Regions from separate parts of the Paenibacillus sp. FSL H7-0942 genome, predicted to be linked through region 2. Evidence: a T-box and tRNA genes for the amino acid it is inferred to sense, from the RefSeq annotation. Region 2 holds a T-box; the other holds one or more tRNA genes.

What was found. A T-box is a leader RNA that pairs with one kind of tRNA and senses whether it is charged. The one in region 2 lies ahead of MHI48_RS24190 (valine--tRNA ligase), so its partner is inferred to be a tRNA-Val.
Region 1: it encodes a tRNA-Val, which carries the amino acid that the T-box ahead of MHI48_RS24190 (valine--tRNA ligase) is inferred to sense. The anticodon was not compared.

The regions. Positions count from the first base shown of each region.
Region 1 is NZ_CP150279.1:4,708,378-4,715,790, forward strand. Features, by position in the region: gene MHI48_RS20935 (recombinase family protein) at 1-1,122, opposite strand, end outside; tRNA gene MHI48_RS20940 (tRNA-Val) at 1,320-1,391, opposite strand; gene MHI48_RS20945 (hypothetical protein) at 1,596-1,853, shown strand; gene MHI48_RS20950 (GNAT family N-acetyltransferase) at 2,092-2,535, shown strand; gene MHI48_RS20955 (DUF3892 domain-containing protein) at 2,648-2,884, shown strand; gene MHI48_RS20960 (hypothetical protein) at 2,959-3,240, opposite strand; gene MHI48_RS20965 (hypothetical protein) at 3,224-3,445, opposite strand; gene MHI48_RS20970 (DUF3889 domain-containing protein) at 3,638-3,958, opposite strand; gene MHI48_RS20975 (hypothetical protein) at 4,015-4,323, opposite strand; gene MHI48_RS20980 (manganese catalase family protein) at 4,585-5,487, shown strand; gene MHI48_RS20985 (DUF6809 family protein) at 5,711-6,004, opposite strand; gene MHI48_RS20990 (ribbon-helix-helix protein, CopG family) at 6,148-6,327, opposite strand; gene MHI48_RS20995 (hypothetical protein) at 6,889-7,413, opposite strand, start outside.
Region 2 is NZ_CP150279.1:5,481,222-5,488,634, reverse strand. Features, by position in the region: gene MHI48_RS24200 (RluA family pseudouridine synthase) at 1-337, shown strand, start outside; gene MHI48_RS24195 (LysM peptidoglycan-binding domain-containing protein) at 702-2,285, shown strand; T-box leader at 2,441-2,722, shown strand; gene MHI48_RS24190 (valine--tRNA ligase) at 2,783-5,449, shown strand; gene MHI48_RS24185 (bifunctional folylpolyglutamate synthase/dihydrofolate synthase) at 5,528-6,904, shown strand; gene murC (UDP-N-acetylmuramate--L-alanine ligase) at 6,961-7,413, shown strand, end outside.

The DNA.
Region 1 (7,413 bases), 770 kb from region 2:
TCTCTCTACCTTCTTTGAAGAAAATGTTGCCTGTCCGTTACAATCCGTCTTTCCTTGCAATTTTCCACTACAACGGTAACTTTTATTCTGATTGTATCTGACTATTTCTCCATTAGCTGCTTTGTATTTATTTACAAATGTAGTCGTGGTCAATCTAGAATTACAACAACCGCATCTGGCTATTCCAGTTAAAAGTAAACTTCCTTTAGTGCTTATGGGAATGGAATTTTCATTTCTTTTTGGATTCTTAGGGTTCTTTTTATCCCTTATATCCTGTACACTATTCCAATCCTCTTCTGAAACTATCATTAATTCAGGGATTGGTTTTGAAAATATATCGTCTCCTTTTTCTTTTCTGTATCTCATTACTCCTTTGTAAATTGGATTCTTAAGTATAACGTTTACAGTAGGAGCACCCCATTGTTTTGCTTTTCTTGTCGGAACATTTTTTTCGTTTAGAAGTTTAGCTATTCTTAATTGTCCGTAACCTTCTTCAAGCACTAGTCGGAATATTTCTTGTACGATCTTTGACTCTTCTTCGTGCTTGCACAGTTTTTGCAGTGCTTTTCCTTTTTTATTTACATTACCGGAATCAACACTTTTATACCCGTAGGGAATACCTCCTCCCCTAAAAATACCATCTTCGACCATCTGTATATGTTTTTCGTTGACTCGTTCAGAGGTCTTCCTACTTTCATCGCTTGACTGCCAAAATCTTAAGTAGTTGACCATCCGATCGGTGTATGCTTCAATTTTTTGCTGACCTTCTATTACAGACCACATTTCTACCCCTTTGTTTACAAACCACTCAAGTACAAAGGGAGTCTCATCATCTTTTCTTCCAAGCCTATCAAACATAAATACCAACAAGACATCGAATAAACCATTCTCTGCATCCTCTTTAGCCTTTTGGATAATATCACGCTTCGAGGCAGGTACTTTAAAACCTGATACCCCTTTTTCGGTATATTCCTTAACTAGCTTCCATCCCTCTTGTTTCTCTACCATCTTCCTGCATGCTCGTTGTTGCATTGGAATATCGTTCCCGTCCATCTGACCTTTTGTGGACACTCGATATAGTGCCGCAACACGCTTTATTTGTCCCATTCCATCAACCACCATATCTTTTTTCTGTATTATTTTTATCGATAGTCGTAACTACTTTAACTGCTTAATTTTATCCAAATTGTACCATTAAGTATATTTATTATCAACAAAAACCACCTACACATATTATTGGAGGTAGCCATATTATTATATAAAAAAACAACTCCTCTTGAGATATAATTCTCAAAAGAAGTTGCCTTTAATTTTAAATATAGGACGAGTGGGGATCGAACCCACGACCCTTACCCTGTCAAGATAATGCTCTCCCGCTGAGCTATCGCCCTGTAATAATTAAGATGTATCCATTACGGTCATACTACTATCTTTAGCTGAGCTAACAGATCATGATATATAATTGTTTCCCAATCAAGTAACAGTATCATATCAAGTAACCGTGTTCATTGTCAATGATTTATTTGGTTATAATTCATCCGAAATGGTGCACAATAAAGGAAAGATTACCATTTACACAACGAGGTGAATTCCCTATGAGAAACTTAACAAAACGGTCAAAATCCAATAAATATACATTTACCAAATGCTTCTTTCTCTTTGCTGGGCTTATGATTCTCATTACTACCGTTACAGGTTGCGGCTTGGAGAGGGATGAACATACGGTACAATTCCAACAATTACAACAGCCCAATGAAAATGATGAATCTCTGCCCGTTTGGCTGGACGTATACTCCAAATCCGTAATTCAAGATGTGTATTCTCCGCGAGGAAGCAGTGAAGTCTTGCCGTGAAGGTTAACAGGTGAATTACTCGTCTTCATCCCACTTGCGTGAGTATGCTTTCTTCGTAACGAAATACAACAGAGTAATCATTCCCGCCGACATTAGTAATGTAATTACCATGATGCCTGTCATGCCCATCACTACCCCCTCCTCTCCCAATATGTTCCAGACTTCACTATACAGGAAAAACATTTTTTTGTATAATTCAGTCTGATATGTCGCGCAAGAGCAGAAAGAAGGAATGGAATTGGCAGCTGAGATTAGTTATGTATCGACAGAAGAACAACTGGAGCAAGCCCTGGGAATTCGCCATCACGTTTTTGTGATCGAGCAACAGGTGCCTGCCGAGATTGAGATTGATCAATATGATGTCATCAGCCCGGATGTGCATCATGTATTGTTAAGTACGGATGGCCAAGCTGTAGCCACAGGACGTCTGATCTATTACAGCAAGGATACGGCCAAAATGCAGCGGATCGCAGTGCTTGAATCTCATCGTTCATTTGGTTATGGACGTGTGCTTCTGCTCGCGATGGAGGAGCTGGCACGTGAACTCGGCTTATCCTATTCTGTACTGGATGCGCAGTGTCAGGCACAGAAATTCTATGAAAAACTGGGTTATGAAGTGATTTCGGAAGAACCTTTTTATGATGCAGATATTCTGCATGTTCGTATGAGAAAGAGCCTGTAATACCTCGACGTTGGCTGGTCTTATCAGCATATGGTGCATACTTCCGATGAATTCGGATAGGCTAATCAGGTAAGCAGATTCCTATCTCGTCATATAAGGAGAGTGTGACATCATGGATCAAACAACACGCGAGAGTTTCACAGCAGTACAGAAAAATGGTGACGGTGACCTGACAGCCTTTCAGACTTCAGCAGGACGTGTACTGGATTATCAGCAGGCACTTGCAGAAGTAAAGGCTGGCGCTATTGCCGGTGTGAATGTATTTAAAGGCAAGGATGGCGAAATGTACATTCGCGGCGATGCCGACGGTGACCCAACCAACAACCTGGACCAACTTCCCCATTTCTAAATAGATGCACATGTCGTATGTGTGACACAGTAAGCGCCGATCCGGATATCCGGGTTGGCGTTTTCTTATTAGAATTAATAGTCCGTAAAATATTTTACGGAATCACCGGAAGGTTGGCTTTTGCGAATCGGCTGTTGTGCCTGTTCCCATGCCTGCAAAATCTGTATCCCTTCAAGACTAGATCGGTTCTCCCACGCGATGTGCCCGGTGCGTTCAAGCTCCAGCAATGACTCATGAATGTAAGCTTTGCTTCGTCCCGTCTTGGTCTCCAGTTCATCCATACGCGGCAGCCTGCGCCGTTGTCCTGCATAGTTCACCATAATACGTAAAATCTTGCGTTCAAAGTCGTTCAGCATACTTTACCTCCCCATTAAGGTCCTTAACAGGACGCCATGCCAGAATACCTTGCTCCAGAAAGGTTCGGGGTGAGCCTTCTTTTCCCGCTGATGCTCTAATCATCCCGCCACGTACACTGTTAATTCGAATCTGTCGCTGCGTTATCTGCCCTGCACGATCCATGTAGACAAGCTCCACCATCTGGCCAATATATTTCCCTAGCATAATCATCCCTCCGATAAGAACGTTTGTTTGTATTTTATATTATATGCGAACATAAGTTCTTTATTCAATAGTAAAAAAAGGATTTTGTAAAATAAAAAAACCAGACTGCCTTAATAATTAAGGCAGTCTGGTTCAACCCATAGTATAGCTAATATGAAAACATGACTTGTACTGACCCAGTTCAGCAACGGATCAGTGTCGATCCGATTCCGAAAATTGTACTTTCTTTAATTGCTGTGTAGATGGATTAAAATCGACATTCACATAAACTGCGAATTGCTTGCCGTCTTTAGCACGAACCCATAGCTTGAACTGTTCCCGTGATTGATCCGCTGTTAGAGAGGTGCGACCGATATGCTTATAGTCCAAAATATCCACATTATACTTGGTCTGTGTTTCTTTGACCGCAATAATTCCCCACTTCGCATAATCAGGGATGGCGGCGCCTGTGCCTGATGTAATTCCGGCTAAGCTCAGAACTACCGACATGACGGTAACGATGAGCATTCTCATTTCACTCACTCCTTGGGACAATATGTTTCTGTTATATTGCCCGTCCGGGTTTCATTTTACACGAATAAACGAAAGATCCATGCCAGTGGCCGTAGGGAAAAAGGAACCACATGAACAAGTCGGTCAAACGAATCAGGAGGCTCCGTCCGGAAACTCATTCCCCAGTCACCCGAGAGAACGTGTTGTTGAGTCTGTGGTTCCTGAGGACGATCCAATCCGTATTTCTTTTCAAGTAACTGCCGTGTTTCTTCATCCACCTGAACTTCGTTTGTAACGACATATGCTGTGGCAGGCTCGCTGCTTATGTACATCTGAATCATTAGAAACATTACAATCCCAACTTTTTGTATCCAACGCTTGTTCATCTCTTACTCCTTTATGGATTCATGACTCTCTTCTCTTGTACGTGAAGACTCGTTTGAATGTTTGATTATACATAAAATTCACCATATTGGAAATAACAAATGGGAGAAGAGTTTAGGCATGCGTTATGCGATGCTTAAGTCCCATTTGGTTGATTTTTTGTTTAAAAAAACCAATAGACGTGTAATAGGCCATGACAGAGTGACTTAACGATCTGAAATTCTACACGATCTGCAATACCAATTTGAGGAGGTTACACCCGAATGTTCAAACGCTTGGATGAAATCCTAATTGAGATTCCCAATGTCGAGAAGCCAGATCCGAATGCTGCGGCAGCCATACAAGAATTACTCGGCGGCAAATTCGGAGAAATGTCAACGTTGAACAACTACCTCTATCAATCGTTTAATTTTCGATCCAAAGAAAAGTTGAAGCCCTTTTATGACCTGGTCATGAGTATTACGGCCGAAGAATTGGGTCATGTTGAGCTCGTGTCTCATGGCATCAATCACTGTCTGCGGGGTTCTACAGAATACAAAGAACCGGACGATACACCGCTAGGTTCCGTGAAGGATGCTCGTCTGTCGTATCACTATCTTGCAGGAGCACAAGGCGCAATGCCTTTCGACTCTATGGGTAATCCCTGGACGGGAGCAAACGTCTTCAACAGTGGCAACTTGGTCGAGGACCTGCTGCATAACTTCTTCCTAGAATGTGGCGCCCGTACCCATAAAATGAAAGTGTATGAAATGACGGATCATCCGGCCGCCCGGGAAGTGGTTGGTTACCTGCTTGTTCGCGGTGGTGTGCATGTGGTTGCTTATGCAAAGGCGCTTGAGATTGCAACTGGCGTAAATGTGACCAAGCTGGTTCCTATTCCTTCACTGAACAACAAAGCCTTCAACGAGGCTCGCAAATATGAAGAAAAAGGGGTACACACCAAGCTGTACACCTATAGTGATAAAGATTTCAACACGATCGGTCAGATCTGGAAAGGAACTCACCCCGAAGATGGACAACCTCTTGAAGTCATCCAAGGGATACCTGAAGGATTCCCGATTCCAGAAGCCCCTGCGGTCGAGGAAGAATTCGCACCAGGTATATCGCAAGAAGACTTCAAAGAGATTGCACGTCGTCTGAAGATGGCGGGGAATATTGCGGATTAAGGAACAATTGGTTTAACAGGTTCTTTCCCTATATATAAATTGTTAACTCTATGTTTAAGTGAAGCCCTTGAACCCTGCTGCTGAATGCAGAGAGGATTCGAGGGCTTTGTTATACTAAATTTTTGATACAATTTTATGATGCAAAATAAGTATGTTGGATGCACGTCATTTCCTGAGAATTTAGCTGTAAAAGTAAACCGAATCTCTGCTCACATCGTTAAACTTAGTTAAATTCCAACACCGATTCCTCACGCTGACTCATGACTTCAATCAACATATTGGCACCCAGGCGAAAACCTTGTGCAAACGCTGCTTCCGTATGCATGCCCTCACATCTGCCACACAAGTCAAATAACTGTTCAAGCTCACGGAATTCTTCCTCGCTTAATCGATTCTTCCACTGCTCTGTCAGAGCTGCAATCTGCCGTCCTAACGCTTGGTATTCAGGATGTGTCGGCATCATCATCTCATCCGGTCGAAGTCGTCCATTATATAATGCTTCTAATATCGAATTCATGTGCATCCTCCTGTATATCAATTCGCACCTCACTTGAATGAACGTTCTGCACATGGTAGGATATTTATGCAGTCGCTCATTCAACAAGTGATTGCGGGATAGGAAGCAGCGTGTTCTTCGTGGGACTAGCGCTGCTTCCTTTTTTATTTTTGGAGTTCGTCGTAAATCTTCTCAATCCCTTTGCGAACGATGTCTGATCGATTCGTATTCAGCTTCTCAGCCGAAATATCGAGCTTGTTCATAATTTCCTGATCAACACGAATTTTGATAGTTTCGCTTTTGGGATTGTCAGATAGCGGACGTCCCATCTTCTTGGCGGACATTGCTTCACCTCACTTTTTGTGCCAACAATAATAGTATAGTTGTTGTTGGCACAAAAAGTCAATTTATTCGCAAGACATGATTTCTTTTGTTATGGTTTGTGCGCCCCACAATGTACTTTTGTGTACTCCAAAGTTAACACCTAGTGAACAGATGACTTTAGATTAACTAAAGAGGCCAGCCAGTTCTTAGTTGACTAACCTTGAAAGAACCATGTGAGCATTATTATATCCCCATCCTATTCTGAGCTATCGTTTTTCGTTGGTTGAACGTTTGGGTAACCTTTCTTATATCCTTCTCCATTAGGCTTGCGGTGATGTTTGCTCTCGCCCTGGGCATTGATTACTCTCTGTTCATCATGTCAAAGATATCGTCAGCAGCTAGCTGAAGAGTTAGAACGAAATGTGGCGATTGCTCAGGCTAATTCTACAGCAGGGAGTTCGTTTAGGACTTTAAGATCTAATAATTTCCTGTGATAGTATAATCAAGAATATAACCTCTAGCCTGCTTCTAACAGAAAACCATTAATCATTATCAGATTAATGGCTCAAAATTTTGATTAATTAATTGGAATCCAACTTCAAATTTTCCTTAGACTTTCTTTTTTTGTAGACTATAAGATCTAAATCATCCCACCATCTTTTGTCCCAAAAATGATTAATTGCATTTATTAGTTCAAGGAGTTCTCTTGTGTTCGAACGTATAAGATCGTATTGCATTGTTGAGAATGTTTCTTTGGAATAATCTAGTATCCTTTTAAGTCGGTCTAACGGTGCAGGGTGTTGTTCACTTGGTTCAGTTGGATCAATAGCTTGCATTGAAATTAATATCATGTTTATAATCGGACCCATCAAACAATCAAAATCTATGTCAATTTCTTTATAATCAATTCCTACATTAAACATTAAATCTAAAGCTAAGTCGTCAGCTGAAAATTCTGAATCATGATAAATGTTCTGTGATGGGAACCCTGAAAATTTCCAAGGTTCACTCCCACTCGTGTGATTAAGCAAATGGTGCGCAACTTCATGCCCAACCACAAAAGTCTGTGCAGAACCAAAGGTCTTCCAGTACACAAATTGAAAATA
Region 2 (7,413 bases):
CAAGGATAGACATCACAAACAGCGCAGGCGTGTCTCGGAAGGTGGACAGGAAGCTGTTACTCATGTGGAGATCGTCGAAGTGTGGGAACAAGCAACCCTTGTACGATTAAAGCTGGATACAGGACGCACACACCAAATTCGTGTACACCTGAGTTACGCGGGACATCCGCTCATTGGTGATTCGTTGTATGGTGGTAGAGCGGATGCCATTGGTAGGCAGGCTCTTCACGGAGAGATGCTTAAGTTTAGTCATCCGTTAACCGGAGCGATGATTGAAGTGAATGACCCTTGGCCATTCGATTTCACACAATTGGCAGAGCGAGAGGGGTCTTACTAATACACTATATAAGTTCGACTAACTATTTACACGAAAACGGAAAGGACAGAAACAACCAGAAGAAGTAAAGCGTTCGCCTAAAAGCTTTCTGAAAGAAAGCTACTTCGGAAGCATAAGCTATCCCCGGATTTTCCCTTTATAAAAAGGAATAAAAAAATCTGGGATAACAGCGATCAGAAGGTTGTTCTGTCATTGGAGTGACAGTGTAAATAACCATGAATTGAACATATATAGCAAGGTTTTTCAAAAGGTGGCATGCTCCCCTCATTCAAGGCATATAGATGGGGTAACGAAGGATTTGGACCATGGATCAGTCCCATGAGAAGGATCATGGTGAACATATGCCGAAAGGAGGACGCCACCTTTGTTGAATCAACCTTATGGTTTGCGGTTCGATATTTATGAGCGCGTTCATTTGTCTGAGGGAGTTCCTGCGATTGAGGAATTGGAGGAGATTGAACTATACCCGCGCATTCAAGTCATAGGGCAGGATGATCATGCCACATTAAGAGGGCATCTTTTACTTACAGGTGCGTACAGAGGAGAAAATGAGGCTTCAGAGGAGCTCAAACATTTCATTCCCGTGGAGATTACAGTGCCGCTGAACCGGGTCAGATCGATTGAGGATATTTCCATTGAGATCGAAAATTTTGACGTGGATCTGTTATCCAATCGCAGTCTGAACATTACAGGTGTATTGTCGCTGCGAGGTATCGAAGGTTTTCCTGTTGAAGAGCCACAAGTGTGGTCAGCAGATGAGTTTACAGTTGTTCATTCACCTGATGCTCAGCAATCCAACCGTTCCGATGAAGCAGCACAGACAGGCAGCGACCCCAACACATTTGCACAAGAGTACCTGCTCCAGCGGAGTGAGGAAGAGAGACTTGCGAATGCAGCAGAACTTGCATATGGTGCTCCGGAATTCGCTGACCTGTCCACAAGGGAAGAGACATTAAGGAATAGCGAAGAATGGCAGCAGGAATATGCGGATTCGTCATCGGCCGAGCCACTTCAATCCGAGGAGCAAAGCGCGGAGTACGCTAACGAAAACAGACAACCTGATGCAAACGAAGATCCCGCATCTCTGACAGCGAATGGAGATGAATTGGCATCTCATGAGCAAGACAGCGAACCTTCTCCGATCTCGTCATTTATGGCTGAGACCGCAGATCGATTAGCTTCTTACCCTGAGTCGGAACCATTGTTGCCTCTGGAAGATGAGTCTTTGGGTTGGTCCGAGCCTTCCGTGGATGCATTGCCTGCGAACTCGAGAAGTGCAGATCAAGCAGTCTCAGAGCCTACTGCTCAATCATCTAATGAGTTGGCATCACCGGATGTACCGGACGCACCAGAGGTATGGCACTTCGAATCCGCGAGATCTGTACCTCAGCAGGAGAATCAGGCAGTTGCCGATGTCCCGGGCGAATCACAGGCGGAGAACTGGCAAGGTGTATTTGCTTCGTCCGAACCAGGCAACGCTGAGGAAGACCGGCCGTCTTTTGAAGCGACTGGGGTAGACGAGTTTGTACAGAACGAAGCATTTGTTCCTGAACCTGTGGCTGAGACGGAAGACAAGCCGGAGCTGAAGGTTGCTTTTGGCAGCAAAAAAGAATCCGCACCACGGCAAGAAGAGGGCGTAGGTATCTCTTCTTTGTTATCCTCCGGTAGAGCGGCACGCGATGCTGAAGTGGAGCGAGGCGATGAGGTTCCTGCGGGTGTGGTACAGGAAGAAACGTATCCAGCTGATGATGTGGAATGGAAGAACCTGTTCCTGGGAACGATCGTGGACCAGACCCCGTTCCGCAAGGTGAAACTTTGCATCGTTCAGCGAGAAGATACACTGGATGCTATTGCAGATCGATATCAATTGAGCACGAGGGAACTTCAGTTGTATAACCGATTATCTGAGCAGGTTGTGGAAGAAGGTCAGATATTGTACATCCCTTAATCCGTAGTTAAAGCCTTCGTTACGACCCGTGATCCCCTTGAGGATTGCGGGTTTTTGCATGATTCGTCCTAAACCTGCATTCCAGCGCTCTTTATCCGCTGTTGTCAGGTTGACTATCGCGCACGAGCAAGGTATGATGTGTGTAGGTTTTTTGAAGAACAACGTGGAACGGGAGTAGTAGACAGTATGACCTTTCAGAGAGTGGAATTGCAGCGCTGTGAGATTCCGCAGGAACCAACTGATCGAAGTCGCCCGGGAGTTGCCTGTTTGAATACAAGGGATGAATGAGATCTATCGTCATTTATTACTGAGGTAGGATGGGCCGGTAGCAGCCGTTATCTGCTTGAAGTGTCACGTCATGTACAGAGGGTGAAGTCTATCTTGCTGTAGGCGTGAAACAAAGGTGGTACCGCGAAAGCTAACCTTTCGTCCTTTGATGGATGAAAGGTTTTTTTGTTTTTTTTGGCGAAGATGATGAAGTAACGGAGGAATGACACATGTCTGAGGAAAAAAAATCAGCTGCAACAGAAATGCCGACCACTTACGATCCTAAGGCGGCAGAGGATAAATGGTACTCCACCTGGATGGAGCGTGGATATTTCAAAGCCGGTCAACGTAAAGATGCCGAGCCGTATACAATTGTAATTCCACCCCCAAATGTGACCGGGATGCTGCACATTGGGCATGCGCTCGATTTTACACTGCAGGATATTCTGATCCGCACCAAACGGATGCAGGGCTATGATGCGCTGTGGCTTCCGGGTTCCGACCATGCAGGTATTGCTACTCAAACCAAAGTGGAGCAGAAGCTGCGTGAAGAAGGTCTGACTCGTTATGATCTGGGACGTGAGAAGTTTCTGGAGAAAGTATGGGACTGGAAAGATCAATATGCCACCACCATTCGTCAGCAATGGGGCAAAATGGGATTGTCGCTTGATTACTCACGTGAACGTTTTACGCTGGATGAAGGTCTGTCCCAAGCGGTTCGTAAAGTATTTGTTCAACTGTATGAAAAAGGCCTTATTTACCGAGGCAAACGCATCATTAACTGGGACCCGGTGAACCGGACAGCTCTGTCCGACATTGAGGTTGAATATAAAGAGGTTCAGGGTCACTTGTATCATCTGCGTTACCCGCTCAAAGACGGAAGTGGCTACGTTACAGTGGCAACAACGCGTCCTGAAACGATGCTGGGTGATACAGCGGTTGCGGTTCATCCGAAGGATGAGCGTTATGCAGATATGATTGGTAAAGTACTTGTACTGCCTATCATTGGACGCGAAATTCCAATTATCGCTGATGATTATGTGGATAAAGAGTTTGGAAGTGGTGCAGTTAAAATCACGCCTGCGCATGATCCAAATGACTTTGAAGTAGGTCTTCGTCATGATCTGCCTCAGATTACGGTAATGGATGAGAGCGGCACAATGAATGCTGAGGCAGGCAAGTATCAGGGACTGGATCGCAGTGACTGCCGCAAGCAGATTGTTGCTGACTTGAAAGAGCAGGGCGTATTGATCAACATTGAGGATCACACGCATCAGGTTGGACACAGTGAACGTACCGGAGCTGTTGTTGAGCCGTATCTGTCTACACAGTGGTTCGTTGAGATGAAGCCACTTGCAGAGAGAGCGATTAAAAAACAACAGAGCGGCGAAGGGGTTAATTTTGTTCCAGATCGTTTTGAGAAAACCTATCTGAACTGGATCGAGAACGTTCGTGACTGGTGTATTTCCCGTCAACTGTGGTGGGGACATCGTATACCTGCTTGGTATGATGAAGAAACAGGTGAAATCATCGTATCTGCTGAAGATCCAACAACGCTGCCAGAGTATGCTGGACGCAAGCTCAGACAGGACGAAGACGTACTCGATACTTGGTTTAGCTCCGGCTTATGGCCATTCTCCACACTAGGCTGGCCGGAAGATACGGAAGACCTGAAACGTTATTATCCGACAAGTGTACTTGTGACAGGGTATGACATCATATATTTCTGGGTTGCACGTATGATTTTCACTGCACTGGAATTCACCGATGAGATTCCGTTCAAGGATGTGCTGATGCATGGTCTTGTTCGTGATGCAGATGGACGCAAAATGTCCAAATCATTGGGCAACGGTGTAGATCCGCTGGATGTGATTGAGAAATACGGCGCAGATGCAATGCGTTACATGATCTCAACCAGCAGCACGCCAGGTCAGGATCTCCGTTTCCGTTGGGAACGGGTGGAGCAGGCTCGTAATTTTGCCAACAAGATCTGGAATGCTTCGCGCTTTGCATTGATGAATCTGGAAGGATTCACCTATGAGGAACGTGACATTAGCGGAGAGCTTGGTACAGCGGATTATTGGATTTTGCACCGTCTGAACGAAACTTCCCGCGATATTACGCGTCTAATCGAAGCGTATGAATTTGGGGAAACGGGTCGTGTGTTGTATAACTTTATCTGGGATGACCTGTGTGACTGGTACATCGAGTTTGCTAAGCTGTCCTTCTATGGGGAAGATCCGGTTGCCAAGAAGAAAACACAATCCGTGCTTGCATATGTGCTGGATCAGACCATGCGCCTGATTCATCCGTTTATGCCATACATCTCCGAAGAGATCTGGCAGCATCTGCCGCATGAAGGTGAGACCATTACGCTGGCATCATGGCCGGTATATGATCCTGCTCTTGAGAACCCAGAGGCTGTTGCCGAGATGAACCTGCTCATGGATACCATTCGTGCAGTGCGAAACATTCGTGCAGAAGTGAACGTGCCGATGAGCAAAAAGATCGAGCTGATGGTCAAAGCAAATAGTGCTGAGACGTCCAGCATCATTGCGCGTAACAGTCACTACATCAAACGTTTCTGTAATACGTCCGAGTTCGATAGTGGGCTGGATTTAAACTCACCGGATAAGGCAATGACTGCGATCATTACGGGGGCAGAACTATACTTGCCGCTCGCAGGTCTTATTGATATCGAGCAGGAAGTGGCTCGTTTGGAGAAAGAGTTGGAGAACCTTGAGGGCGAAGTTCTCCGTGTAGAGAAAAAGCTGGCGAACGAAGGCTTTGTAGCCAAAGCTCCTGCCAAAGTTATTGAGGAAGAGCGCGCCAAACAAGCAGATTATTCCGATAAACGGGATAAAGTGATTGCACGAATCAAGGAACTTAAAGGTTAATATATGTGGGTCGGATGGAGAGCCATTATGCCATCCGGCCGCTTTTTTCACTCAAACTCGGGACCGAAGGTGAATCAGATGACGGAATTAGACGGGACAGATGCAGCAGCTCCTTTACTTACGTACAACGAGGCCGTGGACTGGATCAATGGCCTTATTCCTTTTGGCATCCGACCTGGATTGGAACGAATCGAGAGTCTGATGTCCATGTTAGGCAATCCACACCAACGTCTCAAATTTATTCATGTCGCGGGAACGAACGGCAAAGGTTCGACTTGCGCTTTTTTGACGTCAGTGCTTCTTCAGGCTGGATATGATGTGGGTACCTTTACGTCGCCTTATATCACCAAGTTTACAAACCGTTTTCAATACAACGGTGAGGATATTCCTGAAGAAATCCTGCTTAAGCTCTCGAACCGATTACATCCACTGGTCAGGGAAATGGCCTCCACTCCGCTTGGATCACCCACGATGTTTGAGGTGTCCACGGCTCTGGCGCTTCTGTACTATGCAGAGGAGTGTTACCCTGACGTTGTGGTATGGGAGACGGGGCTAGGGGGAAGGATGGACGTAACGAATATTGTCGCACCTGTTGTGTCCGTCATCACGAACATTGGTATGGATCATACGGATGTGCTTGGAGATACGATTGAGCAGATTGCTGGAGAAAAGGCAGGTATTATCAAGCCGGGAGTACCCGTTGTGACTTGCGCGACTCAACCCGAAGCTGTGAAGGTGATTCAGGAGAAAGCACAGCAGCTTCAATCAAGCGTGTATTTGGCTGGAGATCAATTCTCTTATCATAGACTGGACAGCAATGAGAACGGACAATCTTTTCATTTTACAGGCCCGTTCCGTGATCTGGACGTTCGCATACGCATGCAGGGCTCACATCAATGTGACAATGCAGCGGCCGCACTTATGGTGCTTGAATTGCTTAGACAATACATGGCATTTATGCTGGATGACAACGATATTGCACTTGGACTGGAGAATGCTTTCTGGGCAGGAAGATTCGAAAAAGTCGTCGATGAACCCCGAATTGTGCTCGATGGAGCACATAATCCGGAAGGGGCAGAGTCACTGGCCAAGAGCATTATGGATGTCTATCCGCACAACAAGTTAATTTTGATGATGGGTATGTTGGCAAATAAGCATCACGAAGCGTATTTGCAGCATATACTGCCACTAGTGGATACGCTGATCCTGACCGAGCCAGATTTCCGACGCAAAATGGATGCAGCCGAATTGCTGCAGATTGTCGAACGGGTACGTCCCGCCATTGCGAAGCAGGAACTGGAAATCATCGTCGAGCCCGAATGGGCAAAGGCACTTGATCTATTGAAGTCACGGACGGAAGCGGAAGATCTGGGGGTGGTCTCCGGCACACTGTACCTGATTGCAGATGTGCGGGCAGCCCTTTTGCATCAAACCGATTCTGAAAAAGGTTGGTGAAAGTTTTGTTAAATACATCGGAACACGTTCATTTTATAGGGATTGGCGGATATGGCATGAGTGCCATCGCAAGAGTTATGTTGGAAATGGGATACACCGTTACCGGATCGGATGTCGCTTCACAGGAGTTGACCGAGAAGTTGGCAGCCAAGGGAGCGAAAATATATATCGGACATACGGCAGAGCACGTCACTGGAGCAGATCTTGTTGTCTACTCTACGGCAGCGCCTGCTGATAATGTGGAACGGGTAGCAGCTGCAGAGCTGAACATTCCAATTCTGCATCGTTCCCAGATGCTTGCACGTTTGTTGAACGAACGTAAAGGTGTGGCTGTGGCCGGAGCTCACGGTAAAACAACCACCTCATCCATGATTGCACTTGTTATGGATAAATGTGATACGGACCCGACATATATCATTGGCGGAGAAATCATGAATGTGGGCACCAACGCCAAGGCAGGCCAGGGCGACTGGGTAGTCGCTGAAGCGGACGAGAGCGATGGTTCGTTT